3 regions of the Paenibacillus dendritiformis genome follow, and region 1 is predicted to be linked to each of the others. Evidence: riboswitches for the same ligand, from Rfam matches in the RefSeq annotation. Region 1 holds a riboswitch; each other region holds the start of a gene.
What was found. Region 1 has a riboswitch for cyclic di-GMP ahead of L6439_RS04760 (4'-phosphopantetheinyl transferase family protein). Riboswitches for the same ligand answer to the same signal wherever they lie in the genome.

Region 2: another riboswitch for cyclic di-GMP. It lies ahead of L6439_RS00910 (anti-repressor SinI family protein); the one in region 1 lies ahead of L6439_RS04760 (4'-phosphopantetheinyl transferase family protein).
Region 3: another riboswitch for cyclic di-GMP. It lies ahead of L6439_RS15060 (CAP domain-containing protein); the one in region 1 lies ahead of L6439_RS04760 (4'-phosphopantetheinyl transferase family protein).

Annotation. Positions count from the first base shown of each region.
Region 1 is NZ_AP025344.1:1,094,564-1,102,172, forward strand. It holds gene L6439_RS04725 (AIM24 family protein) at 1-108, opposite strand, end outside; gene L6439_RS04730 (DUF342 domain-containing protein) at 121-537, opposite strand; gene L6439_RS04735 (LacI family DNA-binding transcriptional regulator) at 742-1,782, shown strand; gene L6439_RS04740 (acyltransferase) at 1,973-3,190, shown strand; gene L6439_RS04745 (arylsulfatase regulator) at 3,210-3,650, opposite strand; gene L6439_RS04750 (helix-turn-helix domain-containing protein) at 3,789-4,154, shown strand; gene L6439_RS04755 (helix-turn-helix domain-containing protein) at 5,730-6,200, opposite strand; cyclic di-GMP riboswitch class I at 6,320-6,409, shown strand; gene L6439_RS04760 (4'-phosphopantetheinyl transferase family protein) at 6,498-7,211, shown strand; gene L6439_RS04765 (non-ribosomal peptide synthetase) at 7,218-7,609, shown strand, end outside.
Region 2 is NZ_AP025344.1:193,762-201,370, reverse strand. It holds gene L6439_RS00940 (paeninodin family lasso peptide) at 1-35, shown strand, start outside; gene L6439_RS00935 (aldolase) at 138-1,079, shown strand; gene L6439_RS00930 (lasso peptide biosynthesis PqqD family chaperone) at 1,076-1,375, shown strand; gene L6439_RS00925 (lasso peptide biosynthesis B2 protein) at 1,372-1,833, shown strand; gene L6439_RS00920 (ABC transporter ATP-binding protein) at 1,830-3,653, shown strand; gene L6439_RS00915 (helix-turn-helix domain-containing protein) at 3,721-4,056, shown strand; gene L6439_RS00910 (anti-repressor SinI family protein) at 4,179-4,349, opposite strand; cyclic di-GMP riboswitch class II at 4,367-4,449, opposite strand; gene galE (UDP-glucose 4-epimerase GalE) at 4,539-5,567, opposite strand; gene L6439_RS00900 (lipopolysaccharide biosynthesis protein) at 5,567-7,129, opposite strand; gene L6439_RS00895 (peptidase) at 7,146-7,609, opposite strand, start outside.
Region 3 is NZ_AP025344.1:3,422,201-3,429,809, forward strand. It holds gene L6439_RS15040 (Rieske (2Fe-2S) protein) at 1-1,030, opposite strand, end outside; gene L6439_RS15045 (metallophosphoesterase family protein) at 1,139-1,816, opposite strand; gene L6439_RS15050 (aspartyl-phosphate phosphatase Spo0E family protein) at 1,978-2,304, opposite strand; gene L6439_RS15055 (SLC13 family permease) at 2,716-4,587, shown strand; cyclic di-GMP riboswitch class I at 4,707-4,796, shown strand; gene L6439_RS15060 (CAP domain-containing protein) at 4,924-6,003, shown strand; gene L6439_RS15065 (SdrD B-like domain-containing protein) at 6,053-7,609, opposite strand, start outside.

The DNA of each region.
Region 1 (7,609 bases):
GGCGATGACCTGCTGCGGATGGAGCACGTTCACCTGCTCTCCCTCCAGAACCCGGAAGGTGACGGCTTGTCCGTTCGTATGGTTCTCGCGTTCAACTAAGATCTCCATCCGGAACTCCTCCTATCTTGCCCGAACCCGCATCCAGACACGCAGGCCGCGCAGCAGCACGAAATACCCAATCAGAAGGCCGGCCGCCGTGAGCAGCAGCGCCCTCATCTTGCGGTAGCTCGCCTGGCGTTCCTCTTCGAGCCGCTTCAACTCGGCAACCATGCGAGTGAGTTCCTGATTCTGCTCGATTAATTTTTGGTTTTCCTGCCGGTATATCTCCATATTTTGATGAGCTTGCTCTAGTTGGTCGACGGTCTGGCGGTAATTTTCCTTCAATTCATTGACTTCGGCGGGCAGTTCGGAAATATCCTTGATGGTGCCCCACCACCCGGCATGCGCCGCGGGCTGGCCGGAGAGAAGCAAGAAGCAGAACATCGATGCGATAAGTGCGCTGCGGCGGAGCGGCTGCGCTATGTATGGCTTGTTCATTCCCGATGCCCCCTTGTATGCGAACAATGGCTTCATACCAAGAAATACGAAAATAATGTCGAATCGTTTCCTATTTTGGCCAATCTGAATCATAAAAGCAAGTATTTATTGCAGGTTGCCGCAGGTGGAACGTTGACTCTTGGTAACGGACTCCGGTACACTGAGGAGATACAAATGATGACAAGAGGAACGGGATATCTACATATGGATAGATTCGCTACGGCCCCGCCAGCGGGAGGAGCGGGCAGCACCATGCCTCCGCTGGTCAGCGGTGCCCCCAACATGCATCCGGAAGCGCCAGCCAATGTGCGCAGAGCCGGGAGAGAATATCAGGAACAACCGGCTCAGGCAGCCCGGAGGCAAGCCTCCCGCAACCCGGGGACGATCGGCCTGTTCATTATCCAGGACGCCAGTCACAACAGGATCTATGAGGATGATTTGTTCTACGGCGCGATCGTGGGCGCCATTATCAGCCAATGCGCGGAACGGGGGTACCAGACGCTGATCACGATACTGGACGTGTCGGACGTAACCCCGCTGCTTCGCTTATACGAGCAGAAGCGCCTCGATGCGGGACTCCTCATCAGTTGGTCCGATGTGCAGGACATCGTCGATCAAGTCAGCCGGGCGGGGGGCGTGATCGGGGTGATCAATCAGAACAACGTCACACAGTCCGCGACTGTGCTGCCGGCTCCTTATTTGGACAACCGGAGGAGCGCCTATGAGGCGACCCGCTATTTGCTTGAGCTGGGCCATCGTGACGTAGCCATTATTACCGGTCCGACCGGACAGCCCTGCTCGTCCGAACGGCTGGCCGGGTTTCTCGACGCGGCACTTGGTCAAGGACTGGAGGTGCCGGATTCACGCATATGGTGCGGAGACTTCGCCGAGCAGGCCGGGGCGGCCGCCGCTATTCAATGGCTGGAGGCAGATGATCTCCCCGCGGCGGTGTTCTGCTCCAATGATCTGATGGCATACGGGCTGCTGAAGGTGCTGCGGCAGCACCAGGTAGCGGTTCCTGACCGTTTGTCCGTGGTCGGCTTCGACGATCTGATTATCTCAAGGTACACCTGTCCGCCGTTGACAACGATGTCCATCCCGCGGACAGAAATGGCCGCTTACGTGACGAATCGGCTCATCCACCAATTGGAAAGTCCGGACGAAGCATATCCGCTGCCGGTCTTCCGCGCGAAGCTTATGGTGCGGGAGTCGTGCCGGGCGGCCGGCGCTCCGGATTTCGCATAGCCTCCCAATGAACAGGCTGCCCTGTTTTAAGGAGCGGCATGCTGCCGATCGGGCGGAACGGCGGGGGAGCGCTCTGCACAAAGTTTTTTGTCATTCTGTACACATTCCGTGTTTTTTTATCTTATTTTCAGGTTAATGAGATACAATGGGGTTCACATCACCTTGTTGACGGAGGGGAGAGGAACTGGCCATGGCAGTCGATCAGTCTCATGCCGCACCGAGGAAGGAACGGATTGACGAAATCACGATCTTGCGCGCGTTTGCGTTTTTCGCCATTGTGCTCCAGCACTCTATTGGAGAGTATATTTACCGGCCGGACATTCCGGCGGAACAAGCGATTTTCCTTGGAATGATCTATCATTTTACCCGGTATGGGACCTTAACGTTTGTTTTTTTATCGGCGGTTATTCTGTTCTATAATTACGATTACACCGTACCTTACGGGAACTTTTTGAAGCGCCGGGCGGCAGCCATACTGGCGCCGTTCGCCATTTGGACCATCATTTACGGGATTTATACGCTTCGCGGGCAGCTGCTGGAGCCGGAAGGATGGAGGCTGCTGGCGGTGCAATTCATTACCCCGACTTACGGTTATCAGCTCTGGTTCGTCCTGATGATCTTCCAACTGTATCTTCTTTTCCCGTGGCTTGATCGGGGTGCCCGCGCTATCGGGCGTAGGATTCGCTCCCATGCCGCCGGGCAGGGACAGATCGTGCGGCGCGTTGTCCTGTTGTTGGGGGCATTGGCCGCCGCCTATGCGGGCCTGATGTACTGGTCCTACAGCGTGGCTCCGGCCTGGGATGCGCCAGCCTGGCTGCAGCCGCTGCTCGGACACCGGACGATGCTGCTGCCGTTCTATTTCTTCTATATCGCGTTGGGCATTGTCTGCGCATGGCATGTGCAGCGCTGGCGCGATCTGATGCGCCGAAGCGTGCCCTGGAGCCTGCTGCTGTTCATTATCTTCTACGCATATGCCGGATATCGGCTGCTGGAGGCCGGGGCAGCACCCATTAATTTGAATATTTCCACCTATCTCAAGCCGTCGGTGTTCCTGCTTATCCTCGCTCAAATGCCGCTGATGTATGCTCTTGCGCTCTATGTCTGCCGTCGCCAAGGAAGAGCTTACCGCATTTTGCACACAATCGGCACGTATTCCTTCGGCGGTTATCTGGTACATGCGCTTGTCTTGGGGCAGATTGCCCGCTTTACCCGCGAGATCCCGCTTGCAGGCATGCATGCCGCATTGACCTTGATGACGTGGGCCGCCGTCGCCGCGCTGTCGATTGGAATTACGATGCTGCTGGATCGGCTGCCGTTCGGCATCTGGCTGACTGGACCGATGGGCCGGCGTCAGTCAGCTTCAACCAAGCCGCTGAGCAGCAATCCGGCCGTGCTCCCGTACCGATAGCAGGACAGCAAGACCGCAATTATGAATTGCGGTCTTTCCGGTCTGTCAAGAAATGCACATAATCGGCCCCTGTCTGCAGGAAGAAGGCATACGCGTCCAGCGGATGTGCGTCGGAGGCGAAGGAGATGCAGATGCTATACTTGCTTTTGGTCTTGACTTCATTATACGTAAAGGCGATCAGGCGAAGCAGTACGGCTGGATTCATCACGGATGGCTGGAGGGCGGCAAAGACGGCGGGGTAATCTTGCTGAAGCATCCGTGAACGTTCGTGGGTCAGCGGCTGCAAATAACTGTAAGGGGAACTGTCCACGATAACAAATCCGTACAGACTCTCTTCGCGCTGCAGCGCGACGATATGTTCCTTGTTGAGCATGTACAGCCCTTTATACTGATACCAGAGATGCTCGTTCCATTCGTTGCATAGTACGACGTCTTGAACGTTGTGGATTTTGACATTCACATCATCACCTCGCAAAAAACATAAATAACTTCATATAGAACATAATAACATTTATAAGTTTTAAAAACAATAAAAGCATGTATATGGGTATTTTGCTTCCCGGAAGTTTTTTATAAGCTTAACTGTGAGGTGACGGGCATGTCGGACTTGAAAATATTTTTAGGCGCACGGATTCGCGAGCTTCGCAAACAGAGGGGCTATACTCAAGCAGAGCTGGGAGAGCAATGCGGAATGAAGGCTTCGTATATCGGCGGCGCTGAACGCGGCAGCTTAAATATTTCGCTGGATTCACTGGAACGAATCATTCGTGCTCTGGATGTCAGCATCGAACAGTTTTTCTCGTTCGACATGGCAAGCGTAGATGCGGAGCGTCTGGGCATCGCCGGCACTCTTGAACTGCACGTCAAGCTGTTGAAGGGCCGGGAAGCCGAAGATGTGAAGCTGGTACACCGGATTGCGAAGGACATGCTGGAGACGTTCGATCGGAGAATGAACAATAACTAGTGCAGCGATGAGTATTGAGAGCGGGGAAGCGCGCCATTGGCGATGCTTTCCTTTTTCTTTGTGAAAGTAAATACGCACGCTTGATTGAATCTGTCTTTGAAAAGTTGCAGATTTTATGAAGAATGACATAGGATGCCCGGCCCGCTTGATAAAAGGGGATATGTTAAAAGAGCTTATTGAGAAGTGGAGAAAATTTCTATAGGCTTCTCAACGGCCTGATTTTACGGGATCCAAGATACCGCGTCGAATCCTGGAGGCATCGTTGCCTCCTAGGGCTTGAACGTGTGGAGGGAATTGCTGCAATCTACATCATTTTAGGCCCTTTTCCTTCAAGTCGAAGCGATACGGGTGAAATTCCTGCCGTGTTGCAGGATTCCCTTTTTGGTAAAGTCGCCCCTATCGAATTGCTGTATTTTCGCAGGATTTCGCTTAGAGGCGTGTCTGGAGAAATCGTACAGTTTTGCAGATTTCGCTTACCGAATAGGCGTGTCTAGGGAAATGGTGCAGTGTTCAGGCCGTTGGAAAACCCCTGATTTTCACGAAGGGGTGGAGATTGTCCATTTCCCTATTCAAAACTTGGCACCCATAGCGTATTAAACCGATTTTTTTCTACTGAGAGACGAGATCCACCACACAAAAAATAAAGTGCCACAAAATCCCTCGGACTTTCTCAACAACTTGAAATCTATGCAGCCTTATTACTAACTTGCAGCCAGCAGAGTTAGTATGTAAAATATATCCAGATATGGTTTCTGGCCATAAGCCAATATTTGATAAGGAGGAAAAATATGATCGTTGAGGTACGTTTCGGAAGTGAGCGAACCCCGGGGACACTATATTTGGATTGCAGAGATGACGTTGCTCTTCAGATCAAAAAATTACAGAATGAGTTCGACAGATGGTGCATGAATGTAGTGAGGATCACCCTATAAAAGAGTATCGCGAAGAAATAGTAGATGGCAAAGTAATCAATACTTATTACGTAATTTGTATCGGAAATAAGGATTTCCCAAACTGGATTAATGAGAAATATGGAGAACAGGTAGCAACGAGAGTCAAGCAGCCGGAAGAGGATCCATCGATCATTCTGTATTTTTAAATCAAGCGCCTTAATATCTTCAGCTTACAAAGGCCCGGCTGTTGGGTTTCCCCCCCACACATAGACAGCAAAGAAAGAATTCATTCCTTGGGTTATTACAACGAAAGTCAGGGGGAACATTCATAAAAATTTTAATTACATATGTTTACATACAGAAGCCCCTTAACCCCACTGTTATGCAATCCCCCAGAACGATACCGTAAGGCCAGAACGTAACCCTAAAACACCCCGCAGCCACGCGGTCTCCGCAGAATGATTTCTCTCTCTTATCTCTGCTTTTTCTTTCGAATGAGACTTATTTATCATGATCCTCAACAGGTATATAATTCTATTTACCTATTACGTTTTATTCTCTTTTTCATCAAAAAGTGACATATACTGAGTTGCAATGTCGAATTTTGCTCCGTATTATTAAGGGGTGGCGTTAATCAATCGACATATATTTGCCGATATTCTGAATAGAGCCTGAGAAGGAGCTATTCGGTACGATGGAGCACATAACCGCGAGAGGTGTACTTAAGACCTAATCTGCGAAGCATATCCCGAACGCCCGTCCGCGTCATTTGCACCTGGAAATGCTTCTCGAGCAGATCCTGGATATCGCGCATCGACCAGCCTGTCGATGAGCCGGGAGAAGGCATGCGGCTGCTGATGATGCCGATCAGTTCTTCTTCCTGCTGAGGGGTGAGTATTCTTGGCTTCCCGGGAGATGCAACATTGGATAGCAGTTGTTCGATGCCGCCGTCGTTGAAAATTTTTACATAGTTCGATACCGTCTGGCGGTGAATGCCCAACTGCTTCGCGACATCCTTGGCAGTGTGTCCGGACATGACAAGACGGACGGCCTCCACCTTGCTCCGCTGCTTCGGATCTTGGATGGTGGACGTCAAGCGGTTCAAGGAATAAATATTCCATCCATGACGGTTCGTAATCAACAGTTTTCGCATTATCGGCTCACGCTCGTATCTATATTTTTATTCGTAGTATGGGTATTGAAGCATGACGCTATACAGAGAGAGCTACTGCCGCGGAGAGAGAAGCAACCGTACCGTTTACATACAACAAAACTTGATAAAGGCAAACTTGTCGAAAGGCAAGGACGCAAAGCCTCGGGCCTAACTCTCCTTCATGGAGCTATGGCGGCCGGGTTGCCATGTTGAATAGGGGACCATTCACGTTCTTTATGGTGATGAGGCTATTGCTGGAAGTAGCCTTTTTTCTTTCTATAGAGGATGTTGAAGCCTATGAAGATTGCTGCTCTCCGCTGGGACCACCATACCGACGATCGCCTGGTTCAACGTCTTGTTCCCTTCCTGTCTGCCGAACGGCAGGAGCGTTACGCGAGACTGAGCCGGCGTGCGGATCGTCATCTCATGGTTATCGCCGAAGTTCTCGCCCGCTGTCAGATTTGCCGTCTGACCGGGAGGAGGAATGACGAGATCGCATTCATCCGGAACCGGTTCGGCAAGCCGTATATGGCCCCAGGCAGTTCCCTATTTTTCAATATATCGCGTTCGGGTTGCTGGATCGTGACGGCGATCGATCGCTGCGAGGTCGGCATCGATATCGAGCGGATCAGGCCTATGAAGCCAGAGGAGGCGCGTTTGTTATGCACGTCCCGGGAATACCGGATCGCTTCCGGCCTGGACGCGGATGCGCGCGCCCGCTTTCTCCATTGGCTGTGGACGGCCAAGCAGAGCTATCTCAAAGCCCGCGGAACCGGACGATACGGTCCGCTGGATGAACTGGAGATCCTGCCGGACGGAGTTCACCCGTGGCGGCTTCCGTCCGTCTGGCATGCGCGGGGATATGTCTTTACCCGAATGGAGGGTCTGGATGCCGGGTATTGTGTGACGGCATGCGGTGTCGATTCCAAGATTGCGCCCATAGAGCATTGGACATTGGAACAATTATTGGATAGGTTCCAACCCTATTGTTCGTCAATGAGAAGGAGCTGAATCAATTTGTCTGCCATTCCATTTACAACCGAACAGCTTACGGGCTATGACGCCCATACATTCGAGATTCCTTCCGCCATCGTGGATGGTCTGGAACAGCTGACACGCACCCGTTCGGTCACATTGGAGGCTGCAGTGGGCGTGGCATGGAGCGGTCTGGTTGCGCGGTACCATAACGCAGAGGAAGTCGTTCTTCTTGCGATGGCCAGCCGGAGCCGGGACGGCGTGCTGGTGGCGGTTCGTCCGGAGGAGACGCTGTGGAGCGCGGCGGAGGCGCTGTGCGGCCAACTGCAGACCGGCGGGGAGGATTCGGGCGCAAGCGGCGACATTACCACATGCTGCTGGTGCCAGGATGCCGAGGTGCCGGGCAAGACGAGAGCCGAGATTTCGGACGGGGA
Region 2 (7,609 bases), 900 kb from region 1:
ATGAAGACGTGCATTACGATCCGATGGATAGCTAGACAACAGGCTTAATGAATGCGGTTATGATGCGGTACCCTTATACTTCTCAGCGGGTATAAGGGTTCCCCTGTTCTCATTTAAAAAACCTTGGAGAGATGAGCATGACCGAACGAGCAGCGGTAAGGACTGACCATTATAAAGCTTTTGGCTTCCGTATTGAGAGCGACTTTGCATTACCGGAACTGCCTCAGGCTAGCGAGCGCGAGCCTATGGACAACATTACGGTACGGCGGACAGACTTGCAGCCTCTCTGGAACAGCACCATTCATTCCTATGGCAACTTGGCTATTCTGGATCACGGCCGTACGGTTATGTTTCGGGTACCTGGGGCAGCTATATATGCGGTACAGGATGGCTCCTCCATTCTGGTCTCTCCGTTCGATCAGGCGGAAGAGGATTGGGTTCGGCTTTTTATTCTGGGGACTTGCATGGGCATTCTATTGCTGCAGCGCAAAATTATGCCTTTGCACGGCAGCGCCGTGGCTATTGACGGGAAGGCCTATGCCATTATCGGCGACTCCGGGGCGGGCAAATCCACCTTGGCCTTGCACCTGATGTCCGAAGGATATCCGCTGCTTAGCGATGATGTTATTCCCGTCGTGATGACTCAAGGCTCTCCCTGGGTTGTTCCATCTTATCCTCAGCAAAAATTATGGGCGGACACATTGAAGCACATGGGAATGGACAATGCCAGTTACACCCCGCTTTATGAGCGTAATACGAAATTTGCCGTGCCCGCGGGGTCCAACTTTCATGATGAACCTCTTCCTTTGGCAAGCATCTTTGAGTTGGTTCCCTGGGATGCAGCGACTCATAGTGCGCCGATCCAGGGGTTGGATCGCTTACGAGTCCTCTTCCACCATACGTACCGTAATTTGTTGGTGCAGCCGCTGGGATTGATGGAATGGCACTTCAAGACCCTGACATCCTTCGTTCACCAGATCGGGATGTACCGTCTGCACCGCCCCATGGTTGGATTCAGCGCGCTTGATCTGACATCTGTCATCTTAAACATAACCCGGCAAGGAGAGAATGACCAATGAGCAACCTTCATTCGATCGCCCCTGTCGATACGCTTGTTCAATGCGAGGGCCATATCGTTAGCGATATGGCCGGCGAAAAAGTGATGTTAAGCGTCCAGAAGGGAAAATACTATAATCTCGGTACGCTTGGCGGCGAGATCTGGGACATGCTTGTCACGCCCGTGAAGGCGGAACATATTATTCGATCCATTTTATCCGACTATGAGGTAGAGCCGCCGGAATGCGAGGAAGACATTCTCCTGTTCCTCTCGGATTTGGAACGTGAAGGGTTGATAAGGCTTGTGAAGCGGCTATGAACCGGTTGAGAAGATGGATATGGTTATGCTTGTTCGACCGGAAGACATTCCTTTTATTTGCGGAAGCTTATCTTTATTTGGGGTGGGCGCGCATTCTTTTGTATTTTCCGTTCGCGAAGATCTCGCCGCTGCTGGGGAGACGATCCATGGAAACGCCGGAAGTCCATGATCCGTCGGATACAAAAACCATGAAGCATATTCGGAGCGCGATCCATATCGCGAGCCGGCACACGTTCTGGGAGAGCAAATGCTTGGTAAGAGCGATAGCAGGCATGAAAATGCTTGAGAAAAGAAACCTGAACAGCACTTTATATTTGGGGACCGGGAAAAATAAAAACGGCGAACTGATCGCACACGCCTGGCTCCGCAGCGGCTCGATATACATTACCGGCGCCGAGATGATGAAGCAGTTCGTCGTGGTGGAGAAATTCGCGAAAAGCGCAGGGACAGACTTATGAACTCGATTACGCTTTACATGAAGCGGCTTCATAAAACGGCAGGGTTACGATTAAGCATCAACATTATTGGCATGGTGATCAGCAGTCTCCTGGAAGGCATGACATTTCTTCTGCTCATCCCCATGCTTACGGTTGGCGGCGTTCTGTTGTCAGAGCCGGCTTGGGAGAACAGGCTGCAGTTTTTGAACATCCTGCACAGCTTGCCGCAGGCTTCTTCCCTAGCCATTATTCTCACGGTCTACCTGCTGATTGTCGTCATTCAAAACCTCATTCATCGGGCCGTTACGATCCGCAATGCCGAGATAGAGCAACATTTCAGCCGACAGCTGCGTTACGAGAATTACAGCGCTCTTCTAAGAGCGCAATGGTCTTTTTTCCTACACCGCAGAACTTCCGATCTGGTGAATGCCCTTACGATCGAGACCGCCAGAGTCTTGGGGGGAATCAGTCTGCTCCTCCAATTCATTACATCTGCCTTGTTTACCCTCGTTCAGATTATTTTCGCCTTCTGGATCTCACCGACGATAACGCTGTTCGTGATTGCCTGCGGAGCCATGCTTGCCTTTCTTTCCCGCGGATTTATTCGCAAATCCAAGCAGCTCGGCAGCCATACGTCCAAGCTCGCCCAAGCTTATCTGGCGGGAATCACTGACCAGCTTCAGGGAATGAAAGATATAAAGAGCAACAACCTGGAACCCTCCCGCTTGGAGTGGCACCAGCAGCTTACCGAAGGAACCATGCAAGAGCAGCTGGATTATGTGCGGCTAAGGCTGAATTCCCAGCTGTTGTATAAAATATCGTCCTCACTGCTTATTGCCGGATTTATCTTTGTGTCATTTCGCTTTTTTCCGGCTGAGGGACCGTCTTTGTTGATCGTTATTCTGGTCTTTGCCAGGTTGTGGCCGCGATTTACCAGCCTCCAGTCCAAGCTGGAACAATTGGCTTCGACCATCCCCGCCTTCAAGGCTCTTCAGCAATTGCAGCATGACTGCCAGTTGGCCGCAGATCAGGCGATCGCGCTTACCGAATCGCCCGCTCAGGGACCTGGCCCTTGGTTCGTTATGCAAGGAATCGAAGTCAGAAATCTTTCGTTTCGTTATCAGCCGCAGCGGCCTGTGTATGCTTTGCAAAATATCAGCGTTCATATTCCTGCCCAAGGGATGACCGCTATCGTTGGCAAATCAGGGGCCGGCAAGAGCACGTTGATCGACCTCCTTATGGGCCTGATGCAGCCTGAATCCGGTCAAATCCTCGTGGATGGCATGGCGATCACGAATGAAAATCTGCTCGCGTACAGACGCTCCATCGGGTATGTGGCGCAGGATCCGTTTCTCTATAATGCGAGCATAAGAGAAAACCTGTTGATGGTTAAACCGAGCGCCACGGAGAACGATCTGTGGGAAGCGCTCGATTTCTCCTCGGCAGCTGAATTTGTACGCAAGCTTCCTCACCAATTGGAGACGCTCATTGGAGATCGGGGCATTCGTCTGTCAGGAGGGGAACGGCAGCGGCTGGTGCTGGCAAGAGCCATCATCCGCCAGCCTTCGATCCTTGTCCTGGATGAGGCGACAAGCGCACTGGATACGGAGAATGAAAAAAAGATTCTGACCGCTTTGCACCGGTTGAAGGAGCGCATTACGGTCATTGTGGTTGCCCATAGGCTGTCCACCATCCAAAACGCGGAACAAATTTTAGTTATGCATGACGGGAAATTGGTTGAACAGGGAACCTTTTTGTCATTATTCTCAGAAAAAAAGAGTATATTTGTTAATCTCTTACAAAATCAGGAGGTGAATCCTGTTTCCGTCTATCCGTTGTAGCCGCTTTCGGAGGTGGCACAAATCGGATATAATAGGGACAAGCAGATGTATACACGGAGGTTAAATCATGATCGGAGAACGGATTCAAATCCTTCGAAGGAAGAAAAATTACTCACTGTCAGAACTCTCCGAAAGAGCCGGTGTCGCAAAATCCTATTTAAGCTCAATTGAAAGAGGAATTCAGCAGAATCCTTCCATTCAATTTCTGGAGAAGATTAGCGTTATTCTTGGGGTCTCGGTTGAAGAGCTGCTGCAAGATAAAGAAGCCTCGAATGAAGCTGAGGCGTTAGACGAAGAATGGACTAATCTTGTAAAAGAAGCGATGGCTTCTGGCGTAAGCAAAGAGCAATTCAAAGAATTTTTGGAATATAATAAGTGGAAGCTAACACGCGAAGAGTCGTGATGCCCACTAGCGTTGAGGCAGCCAGGAATAAAGAAATCTCCGATTGTTGAGTCCACCGCGCATTATCTGTAAACACGCCTCAACAAAGGAGATTTCTTTTCGCTAATGTCAACGCTCGCGAGTTATGCTTCTGAATTGACATGGAGCGGCCATTCGGGATTAGATTGTGCCTGAAAATCGCGAAGAAGTTTACGAATGTCCTCAATGGAAAGGCCCATTTGTCGTGCAGTTAAGATAATAGCTACCCAATCCTTGTCCAATTGTTCATTGTTACCTGGAACCGCTTCAACCATGATTGCATTGCCTCCCGAATTTACTCGGCCGGTTGCACCACTAACTCCACGCGCCTAAAGTGCCCAGACAAAAGCGCATTTCATCGTTTCCTAATATATACTTATTAAGTAGCATTATACACGACATTTGACGTTTCATGGTGTCATAGTATGTCGTCTCTGGAGCACTAGTTTTGTCGAATTCGGTGATTACCCGGCCGTGATCCTCTCGCAATACCCTTGCGGATTATGAACCTGCCAATTCCAGCTATCCTCACACATGTCGATGATGCCGTATTTCGGGAACCATCCCAGGTTCAATAGGTACTTGGTCGGATCGGCATAGCAAATCGCGACATCCCCCGGTCTTCGCCCCACGATTTCATAGGGAATCTGAACCCCCGACACCTTCTCGAAGGAATGGATCATCTCCAGCACCGTAACCCCCTGGCCCGTACCCAGGTTATAACATTCGACCCCATTTGTATGATCCAAATGCTCCAATGCTTTCAGATGGCCTTGCGCCAAATCCACGACATGAATATAATCTCGGATTCCCGTTCCGTCTTTTGTAGGGTAATCGGAGCCGTATATTTTGAGCGACGGCAATCTCCCTACGGCGACTTGCGTAATAAACGGCATTAAATTGTTAGGCGTCCCATTGGGGCTCTCTCCGATCTTTCCGCTTTTATGTGCACCGACGGGATTGAAATATCTGAGAATGGAAATTCCCCATCTCGGGTCAGAAGAAGCCAGATCCTGCAGTACTTGCTCAATCATTTGTTTGGTTCTTCCATAGGGACTCACCGCCCCAAGGCTGGCTTCCTCCGAAATGGGAACACAGTCCGGTGCCCCATATACCGAGGCGGATGAGCTGAATACCAGCTTATACACGCCATGCCTGGCCATCGCCCTGCACAGAACCAGCGTGCTGGTAAGATTCGTATGGTAGTAATCAAGCGGCACCTGAACCGATTCCCCAACCGCTTTCAGGCCGGCAAAATGGATCACGGCATCGATGCGATGTCCCTCGAATATCCGATTCAAGCGTTGCTCGTCGAGGAGATCCGCTTCATAAAAAGCAAATCCTTTGCCTGTAATATCCGAGATCCGGCGAATCGCTTCCGGATGGCTGTTGGAGAAATTGTCAAGAACGACGATTTCATATCCCGCCTCCAGCATTTCTACGCAAGTATGGCTTCCGATATAACCGGCGCCACCCGTGATCATAATGGCCATTACCTTGTCTCCTCTCTCCGTATGACCGGATTGAATTTAGTAAGGATCGACAGCTTTCCCAGATTCGCCTTGGCTATGTTCGTTAAGTAGATAAACTCCCTCGATTTGCGAAAGCACGCATAGAAGATCAGGTTCGTTACGGTCAGGCACAGCAGGACCCTGACGGCGATATCCCATAACAGCGGCAGCGTGAACAAGCCTGCAATCCAGCCGCAGAAGGATGCCGCCAGAAGAACTAACGCGGCATGCAGTGCGTAACGGGTAAAATAAGGGCGCAGCGGTTGAAAGAATACGTGCTTATGAAGCAAATAAGGATCAACCCAAAAATAGGTTAGCAACCGGCTAATGACCGTTCCGAGGAACACTCCCGGCATCCCGATGAAGCGTGCAAGCGTAATCGATAATGCGATGTTCATTGCCGCTGCGATCAACGGGCTGTACCTTCCCCTTCGGAACATGCCTGTCGTATCCCGGAACATGGTCGAAGCATTTTGCATCCCCGTCGTATAAAAATTGAGCAGGATCGCAAGCAAGGTCTCCTTGCCGAGGACAAAAGAACCTCCGAGCCATAAAATAATCACGGGATCGAGCAAGTTCCACAAACAGACGGCACAAAGCCCGAACACCCAAAAGTTGGCCAAGCGTAACACACAGTAGAAGAAAAACTTCTTCTCCTTATCCTCCGTAGCGTTCAAATTCCCTACGCTGGCCGTTAGAGAATAGAAGAAATAGCTGAGAAACGTAGTTAAGGTTGTCAGAATCAAATAATAATTGGAATACAGTCCGACCCATATGACGCCAAACAGGTTCGCAATAATCAGATTATCCGTCCCATTGATGACAACGCCGCTCACTTTGTACATAAGCAGGGAGCGCAGATTTTGAAAAAAGGTCTTCTTCTCTCCTTTGTCCAGAGGAGTACTGAGCGGCTCCCTCAGGAATTCGTACTTTCGGTCGGCCACGCGGGAAATATACTTGTTTCTGAGAACGCTCATTCCAATCTGGATCACAAGGAATAGAATGTAGTTTTTCGTACAGAGAAGCACGATGATTTGGATCGTGTTCATGGCAATGACATACACACTATGGATTCGCGATATCACATGCTGCTGCTGGTCGGCCACAATAATGGCCTGTTTATAAGCGAAGAAGTAGGTGGACACGGAATGGAGCAGAAATAACACATAGATGAGTTCGAGATGAGAAACCGTCGTTTCCCCCTGAATGAAAACATCGAGAAAGGGAATCAGGGAAAGCCCCAGCAAGAGCACAATCATACCTATGAACAGATAGGCTTTTCGAAATAAATGCATAAAAGCTTTTATCCTGGCCTCGTCCCGATCGGCAAGAGGTTGGTACAAGCTGTAAATAATCGCGGTCTCAAAACCGAGATTGGCAAGAGACAGGAGCATGAGCACATCGGAGAACAGGCCGCTCACTCCCAGATACTCAACGCCAAGCGTCCATATAAAAACCGTTCTAACGATAAAACCCATTATGGTGCTAATGGCTTGCCCCAGCAGACCAAAAAAAATGTTATAAAGCGAATTGCGAATTCTCATCCCTGTACCTGCTCTTTTACCTGGTTTCACGGATTTGCTGCAAACCCGTTCTCACTTTCCTTCTGATGATCGGGAAAAATTGCGTCACACGGTAGCGGAACCGTTCTTTTCTTCGATGGGCCACGAAATCGTAATCCGGAAACCAAGACAGCAGATCCGGATCCTTCACGTTGTCAGGATTCTCCCGCATGCGCTCCTGGATCGGCTTCCATAACCGTTCGATTTGGATATTCGTGAAAAACTTGACCTCCCGCTTCAAAAACCGCTTCAAAAAACCGGAGAGCTCATCAGGAACCGGAAAACCGTAGTCATTCGGGTCATGGCCCTCTGCCGCAATCCCCATGATCGTTCTGACGCACTTCTCGCATTGACAGCAATTTTCTGTGTTGCGATAGCATACCCGGACGGCGGTCTTGTCATTGGCAGCGGCATAATGATCGACAACCACTTTGACTTTATCCTGCCGGGACAGCTCATATC
Region 3 (7,609 bases), 2.3 Mb from region 1:
CGGTCGAAGCAGGCGTCTCCGCTGCGGGCCAGGTCAATCCCTCCAGCTCCCGGAAGGCTTTCCGCAGCGGATCGACGAGATTGACCGGCGATTGCCAATGCTGCAGCTCCTCGCTGCGGGTGGCCCGGGCCGGAAGCGGCACGAGCGAGCTGAGGACGCGCACGGTGGAATCGCTGCCGATATGCTGCAGCATTTCGAACGCCTTGTTATGGAAATCAAGCGTATGTCCCCCGTCCATATAGAAGTGATCGGTAACCGCTGTCATCATCATCGACATGAGCTCGTTCGGCTCCATGCCGCTGGCAATCGCGCTAGCCAGCACCCGTTCTGCGCCGCGGATATCGCGAACTTCAATGCATCTCCTGTACCAGGCTGACAGATGCTCTGTCGCCTGCTGCTCCGTCTCCGGCAGCGGCTGCTGCAGGAAGCGCGCCGGCTGTCCGGCGCAGTCCCGCGCCACCCGGGCAAGGCCGTGATACAGGGCAAGAATGCGCCCGTATTTGTCCAGCTTCGGCAGCACGTTCACCATCGCCGCCAAGATGGTCAGCCCCGAGCTCCAGCCGGCAGAACGGTATGTCGTCCCGAATTCGACGCCCACCCTGGCGATGTCCGCCGCAGGCACGCCCGACTCGACAAGCGCGACGACGCTCTTCGCAATCACGAGGGACAGGTTCTGCTCCATCCCCTCCCGCAGGCGCCTAAGCTGCTTCTCCACGCTGCTCGCGGCCTGGGGCCTCGGATCAACCCATACGCTTCCCTGCTCGACCTTGACCCGGTGCACAGGCACATCGTCAGCCCAAGGATCAAGCGTGCCGCCGCTGCATACGTCGAACCGGGCATGATGCCAGTGGCAGGTCAGAATGCCTTCGCAGAGACTGCCCATATGAAGCGGAAATCCCATGTGCGGGCAGCGGTTGTCCACGGCATACACTTCATCGGCATGCACGAACACCGCAATGCCGCCCTTAATGACTTTGGCTCCCTGTTCCTGAAGCTCTTCCCATGTTCCCGCATGTATCCAGTCCGTCATCAATCATCCCTCCTCTGTTCAGTCTACTCTCTCAGCGTTAAGAAATTGCCCTTGATTTGCGGCAGCTTGCCGCGATGAACGCGCTCGCTGCCTTATCTCCTCCTTTCCTTACTCGACATAATAAATATGCCGGGATGGCAGCTCCAGGCAGTTGAGCCGACCTCCGTATACGCAGCCGCCGTCAATGCCGATAATCGAATTGGCTCCAAAATAAACCTCGTCCGAACCATGCAGCAGCTTCGCGGGGGAATGACCGAATATGACCGTCTTCGGGCCGCTGTAGCCCTTATGAAATTCCCCGCGTATCCAGAGCAGCTTATGCGGATCGCAAGCCGCCAACGGCATCCCCGGCTCCACTCCGGCATGGACGAATATATACTCATCCGTCTCATAATAGTAGGGCAGCTTGTCCACGAATGAGATGACATCCAGCAATTCACCGGTCCAGCGAATGGCCGCCGGCCGCCCTGTTGCTTCATCCTCCGCATAGCCGTAGCTCAGCAGCGTCTGCTTTGCCCCGTTGCGGAACCAGCGCTCGACCGCCTTTTCCTTATTGCGGTACGCGTCAAGCATCATTTTCTCATGATTGCCCATCAAGACGATGGCCCCCACTTGCTGCAGTTCCCGCACCTTGGCGATCACTTCTCTTGAATGCGGGCCACGATCAATATAATCGCCCAGCAGCAAAAGCTGATCGCGATTCGCGTCATAACAGGCCATCTCCAGCAGCCGCTCGAACTTCACCAGTTCTCCATGAATATCGCTAATGACAAGCATTCGCTCCATCGTATCGATCCCTTCTTTCTCTTCCCATCGTACCATGAGCGAATATTTCGTATCCAGCCCCTGATCCAGCCTTGCCTGCATCCTAAATCTCCGTTCTTATTCATTGGCTTGTCCCGGATTACGGCTCGGCTCTTCTAAGGAGAACTCTGTCTTCGACCTGCTTACTGGTGAAGCAGCGCGCCGACCTGCGGCTGCATGCTGCCGTGCCGGTATCTCGCCTTCTGGACGAGCACAATGTATTTGTCAAGCCGCTGGCTTTCCCGGATTGTTCTTTCATTCAGCAGATCATTATTTTCCATCGCCAGACGGACCATTCGCGTTCGGATCTGTTCGATTTTGCACATCAGATCTTGTAAATCCGTCTCTTCCGCTTCCGGCTCCAGCCTGCTCACCATCCATTCTCCACCAGGAGCCGACAGCTCATTTCGATGAAGGATCGCTTCCCGTCCCGCCATTCTGCAGGAACCGCCCTTATTCACGTCTTCCATCGCCTACTATTGCCCTCCCTCAAGCAACATGACTTGACAATTCCAATTATAGTTAAAAAAAGTAAAAATGCCGTCGAATCATCACTTTTCATATGAGCCATAAAAAGACACTTCCCAGCAGGGAAGTGCCCAGCCATCCTTTTCAAGCTTGCTTGCCTTGAAAACGTCGTAACTTGCGATCTGCCTCCTGACAATCGAGTGAATGATTCGGCATTTTGCGACATTATTTGTTCAATTTTATACATTTTTCCTTTTTATACTTTATAGTATCATTATTTCATTCCGCTGTAAATGACATTTTTCCATAAAATTCATTCCTTATGCTGAGATTTGAAAGTATTATAGAGTATGTCAATTACAAGATTTCCTTGCTACCATCGATTTGACAGAAAGGGGTTATATTCCGTACCCATGAATTCAGACATCATCATCACGCTTATCATCTTGGCCATGGCCGCAATTCTCTTCATGACGGGAAAGATCCGATCGGATCTGGTCGCCATCTGCTCCTTGATCCTGCTTGTCCTGCTTGGAATATTGACGCCGAACGAAGCGTTGTCCGGCTTTTCCAATTCCGTCGTCATCATGATGATCGGCTTGTTCATCGTCGGAGGCGGGATATTCCAGACGGGGCTCGCCAAAGTGGCCAGCGGCAAGATGCTTCAACTCGCAGGCCACAGCGAGACGCGCCTGTTGATGACCGTTATCCTGGCGACCTCGCTGATCGGCGCCTTCGTCAGCAATACCGGCACCGTCGCCGTCATGCTGCCCATCGTCGTCAGTCTGGCTGCCAGCGCCAACATCAGCCCGGGACGCCTGTTGATGCCGATTGCGTTCGCGAGCAGCATGGGCGGCATGCTGACCTTAATCGGGACGCCGCCCAACCTGGTCATCAGCGAGACGCTCGCCCAAGCGGGATTCGATGAACTGTCCTTCTTCTCCTTCACGCCAATCGGAATCGTATGCCTCCTCCTTGGCACCGGTTTTTTGCTCCTTCTGAGCAGGTTGCTTCCGAAGGGAGAAGGCGAAGGCCGCGGCCGGCGGAACGGGCGATCGCTGCATGAGCTTGCCCGCCAGTATCAGCTGTCTCAGAATCTGTACCGCGTGCAAGCCGGGGAGGAAGCGACGATTGTGTCCCGTTCCCTCCAGGAGCTCGATATTCCGAACCGTTATCAGGTTCATATTATCGAGATTCGCCGCCGGACATCGAACAAGAACCCGTTCTTCAAGACGATCAATCAAGAGATAGCCGGCCCGGCGACCGTCATTCAGGACCGAGATATTTTGTATGTATACGGTCCATTCGAGCGCGTGCAAGACTTCGCCGAAGCATGCGGGCTTCAACTGCTTGACCGTCAGACCGCCGAGATCGATCAAGCCGCCGAGCCGAATACCGAGCGGTACGCTTCAGATCAGATCGGCATCGCCGAGGTGCTGCTGCCGCCGAATTCCCCGCTGCTCAATCAGCAGGTGAAGCAGTTGGGGTTCCGCGAGAAATATCAGCTCAATATATTGGCGATTCAGCGCAAAGGAGAGTACTTGCTGAATCAGCTCAAAGACGAGAAAATCCGATTCGGGGACGCCCTGCTCGTTCAAGGGACGTGGAAGAGCATCGCCCGGCTCTCAAAGGAAGAGTCGGAAGTCGTCGTCGTCGGCCAGCCGCTGGAGACGGCTGCCGAGATGCCGATGAACCATAAAGCGCCGCTCGCGGCCGGCATCATGCTGTTCATGATCGCGCTGCTCATCCTGGAGATATTTCCGGCCGTCATCTCCGTCATGATCGCGGCCGTCCTTATGGTTGCCACGGGGTGTCTTCGCGGTATGGAGTCCGCCTACAAGACGATTAATTGGGAGAGCATCGTCCTCATTGGCGGCATGATTCCGATGTCGATCGCGATCGAGAAGACAGGCGCGGCTGCCTTGCTGTCGCAGAAGCTCGTGCTGACCCTCGGGAGTATCGGACCGTTCGCCTTGCTCGCAGGCATCTATTTTACGACGTCGCTTCTCACGCTGTTCATCAGCAATACCGCCTGCGCTGTCCTGGTCGCTCCGATCGCGATGACGGCCGCGATGCAGTTGGGCGTCAACCCGCATCCGTATCTGTTCGCCGTCGCGATTGCGGCCAGCATGTGCTTCGCCGTCCCGTTCTCGACCCCGCCCAACGCGTTGGTCATGTCGGCCGGCAAATATTCTTTCATGGACTATATCCGGGTCGGATTGCCGCTTCAGCTGCTGCTTGGCATTGCCATGGTGGCGCTGCTGCCGCTCTTTTTTCCGTTTTAAAATCTAGCAAACGGTCTTTCATTTCGACAATCTTCTATTTTCAGCAGCAAAAAAGGATAAATTGTATGTACGTTCCATCTAAAAGATGATAGAATAAAAATAGAATAGATACGCTAAAAATGGATAAATGGCAAACCCTAGCGAAAGCAGGGGACGCAAAGCCACGGGTCTAAGGCATGCACGCATGCGATGATAGCCGGGTTGCCCTAATTGCGACAGCTGTTGCGTCTTTTTGGCGCCGCCTTTAGGGTGGCGCTTTTTTGATTTCCATGAGCGCCCCCGTCTATCATCTCATTCTAGCGTAGATCCAATTCGATATAGAATGGGGAGATAGCTATGGGTACACATCGATATACGACCGAACACAACCCTGACTCAGCCATAATCAGACAACATACACGAACAGCGAGACGGCATGTATCCGCACTCTTCTGCGCTGTAATGGCTATCGGACTCTTCCTGACCCTTTCACTCGCCACTGCGGAAGCGGACAGCATTCCGGCAGCGGACGGGGCGCTGCGCACCGCTCCAGTAGCCGCCGGAGCCAGCGCGATGAGCGGCACGGAATTCAAGCTTCAAGGCATCTCAATCGGGATGAATGAATCGGAGTTGCTCGGTATTCTCGGAGAACCCGCGCGCAAAGATCTTAGCGAATACAATTTCGAATGGTACATATACAATCAGAATTACCAACGTTATATCCAGGTCGGCGTGCAGCAGGGCAAAGTGGTTGCCCTGTATACGAACGCCCAGGACTGGACGTCCGCGAGCGGAATCGGCTTCGGATCGACGAGGCAAGAAGCAGAAGCCGCTTACGGCTCCCCGCTTGCGAGTGTCAAGAAAGGAAATACGATTTATAAGTTCAAGGACAACGGCGGAGAATACACCATGCATCAGGTCGGCGGTGCGTATGCCACACTGTTTTACGATCTGAGCCGAAAAAATACGGTTACCTCGATCCAGGTTATCGATCAGAACGTCGAGTTGTCGCTCAAAGGCTTTTACGGCAAGCCAAGCGAACGATTGCGGGAAAGCTTTGAGCGCGAAGTGCTGGATTTGACCAATGCCGTCCGGGTTCGCGAAGGTAAAAAACCGCTTGAGTGGAACGACAAGATTGCGGTAACGGCGCGAAAGCATAGCGCAGACATGATGAAGCGCAGCTTCTTCTCGCACGACAATCCCGCTGGCCAGTCTCCATTCGATCGGATGAAGCAAGACGGCATCACTTACAAGGCGGCTGGAGAAAATATTGCCGCCGGACAAACAAGCGCCATCTTCGCCCACGAGAACTGGATGAATTCAAGCGGGCACCGCAAAAACATTTTAGGCGATTTCGAGCGCCTTGGCGTCGGAGTCTCCTTCGGCGGTCCGTATCAAGCTTACTATACACAAAACTTCTTCACGCCGAGCCGCTAGGATTACAAGAAAACCGCCGCCTCTTGCACAGGCGGCGGCTAGCATAGCTCTACTCGTTATGTTTCATTCTTTTGCGCGACAGCCACATGACCAATGCGGCAGCGCAGAACAACAGGCCAATCCAAGAAGCCAGCGGCGATTTCTCGCCCGTTGCCGGCAGCATCGGTCCAGCCGAATGATCAGGCTTCTTGCGATCTGCCGGCCGGTTCGCAGGAAGTTCCTTCGAGCCTGGTTGCTCTTCCGTTCCCGGCTCCTCTTCCGTGCCCGGTGTGCCTGGAACGGTTTCTCCCGGTTCGCTTTCACCCGGATCGGTCTCACCGCCGACTACCGTGTCCGGTCCTTCCACGATTGTGCCAGGGACCGTCTCTCTGTTGTCAGGCGGATTCGTGCCCGGAGTGGTACCGCCGGAACCCGGATCTGTCGTTCCGCCACCGTCTGAACCCGGACTTTCCGGATCAGGGCGTTCCGGCTCCGGCTTGCCGCCGGACTTGACCAGACCCGCGTCAATGGTCAGATTCCGCTCCCCGTGACCGAGCATAATAACATCCGTCCAGCCGTCGGCATTGGCTTTGGAATTGCGCGCCGGGTCGTTTCCGGCTCCCTTGATCGTGAACTTGTAACCATCCGGCAGTTCAAAATGAACGATGTAGGTTCCGGCGGACAAGTTGTCGAATAAATAGTAGCCATCATACACGGCCTCGGTTACGGATGGCCCGTATACATCCCCTGTTACCGTGCCCCCGTATGTGGTATCCGTTACCGTCTTGTATACGGATTGGGTCACGGTCGTCGCCAACAGTTCACGGTTGCTGTTGTACAGTTTGACCGTCACGCCGTTCAAGCCAACCTCGTCTTCATCCTGAATGCCGTTGCCATTCTTGTCAATCCAGACATAATCGCCAAGCGCACCCGTTCCTGGCGCTTCCGGCAGCGGGATAAGCCCGGCATCGATATTCTGGTTCTTCTCGCCGTGCGCAAGCTCAATCACATCGGTGCGGCCATCGTCGCGGGTGACGTCGGAATCTTTGCCGCGATCGTCGCCCTGGTGCGGTATCGTCCATTTATGGCCGTTCGGCAGGATGAACTTCACGACATATTTCCCGGCCGGCAGCTCCGTGAACAGATAATATCCTGGCTTGCCGTTTTTGTTGTCCGTCGTGGTGCGTTTTAGCAAGCTGCCGTTGTCATCGTACAGCTCCACCTTCACGCCATTCAGGCCAATCTCGTCTTCATCCTGGATGCCGTTGCCGTTCTTGTCAATCCAGACATAATCCCCGATTTCCCCCGTCTCCGGCATGACCGGCAGCGGGACGAGCCCGGCATCGATGTTGTGATTCTTCTCGCCGTCGCCCAGCACGATTTCATCCGTGTAGCCATCCTCGTTGATCACGTCGGAATCTTTGGCCGGATCATTGCCTTGATGCGGCTTCGTCCAGCTATATCCGTCCGGCAGAATAAACTTCACGACGTATTTGCCGGCAGGCAGATTCGTAAACAGATAGTACCCTGGCTTGCCGTCGAAATTGTCATTCGTGATCGTCTTGTTAAGCAGCTTGCCGTTGCTGTCGTACAGCTCAACCGTTACCCCGTTCTTTCCTTCTTCATC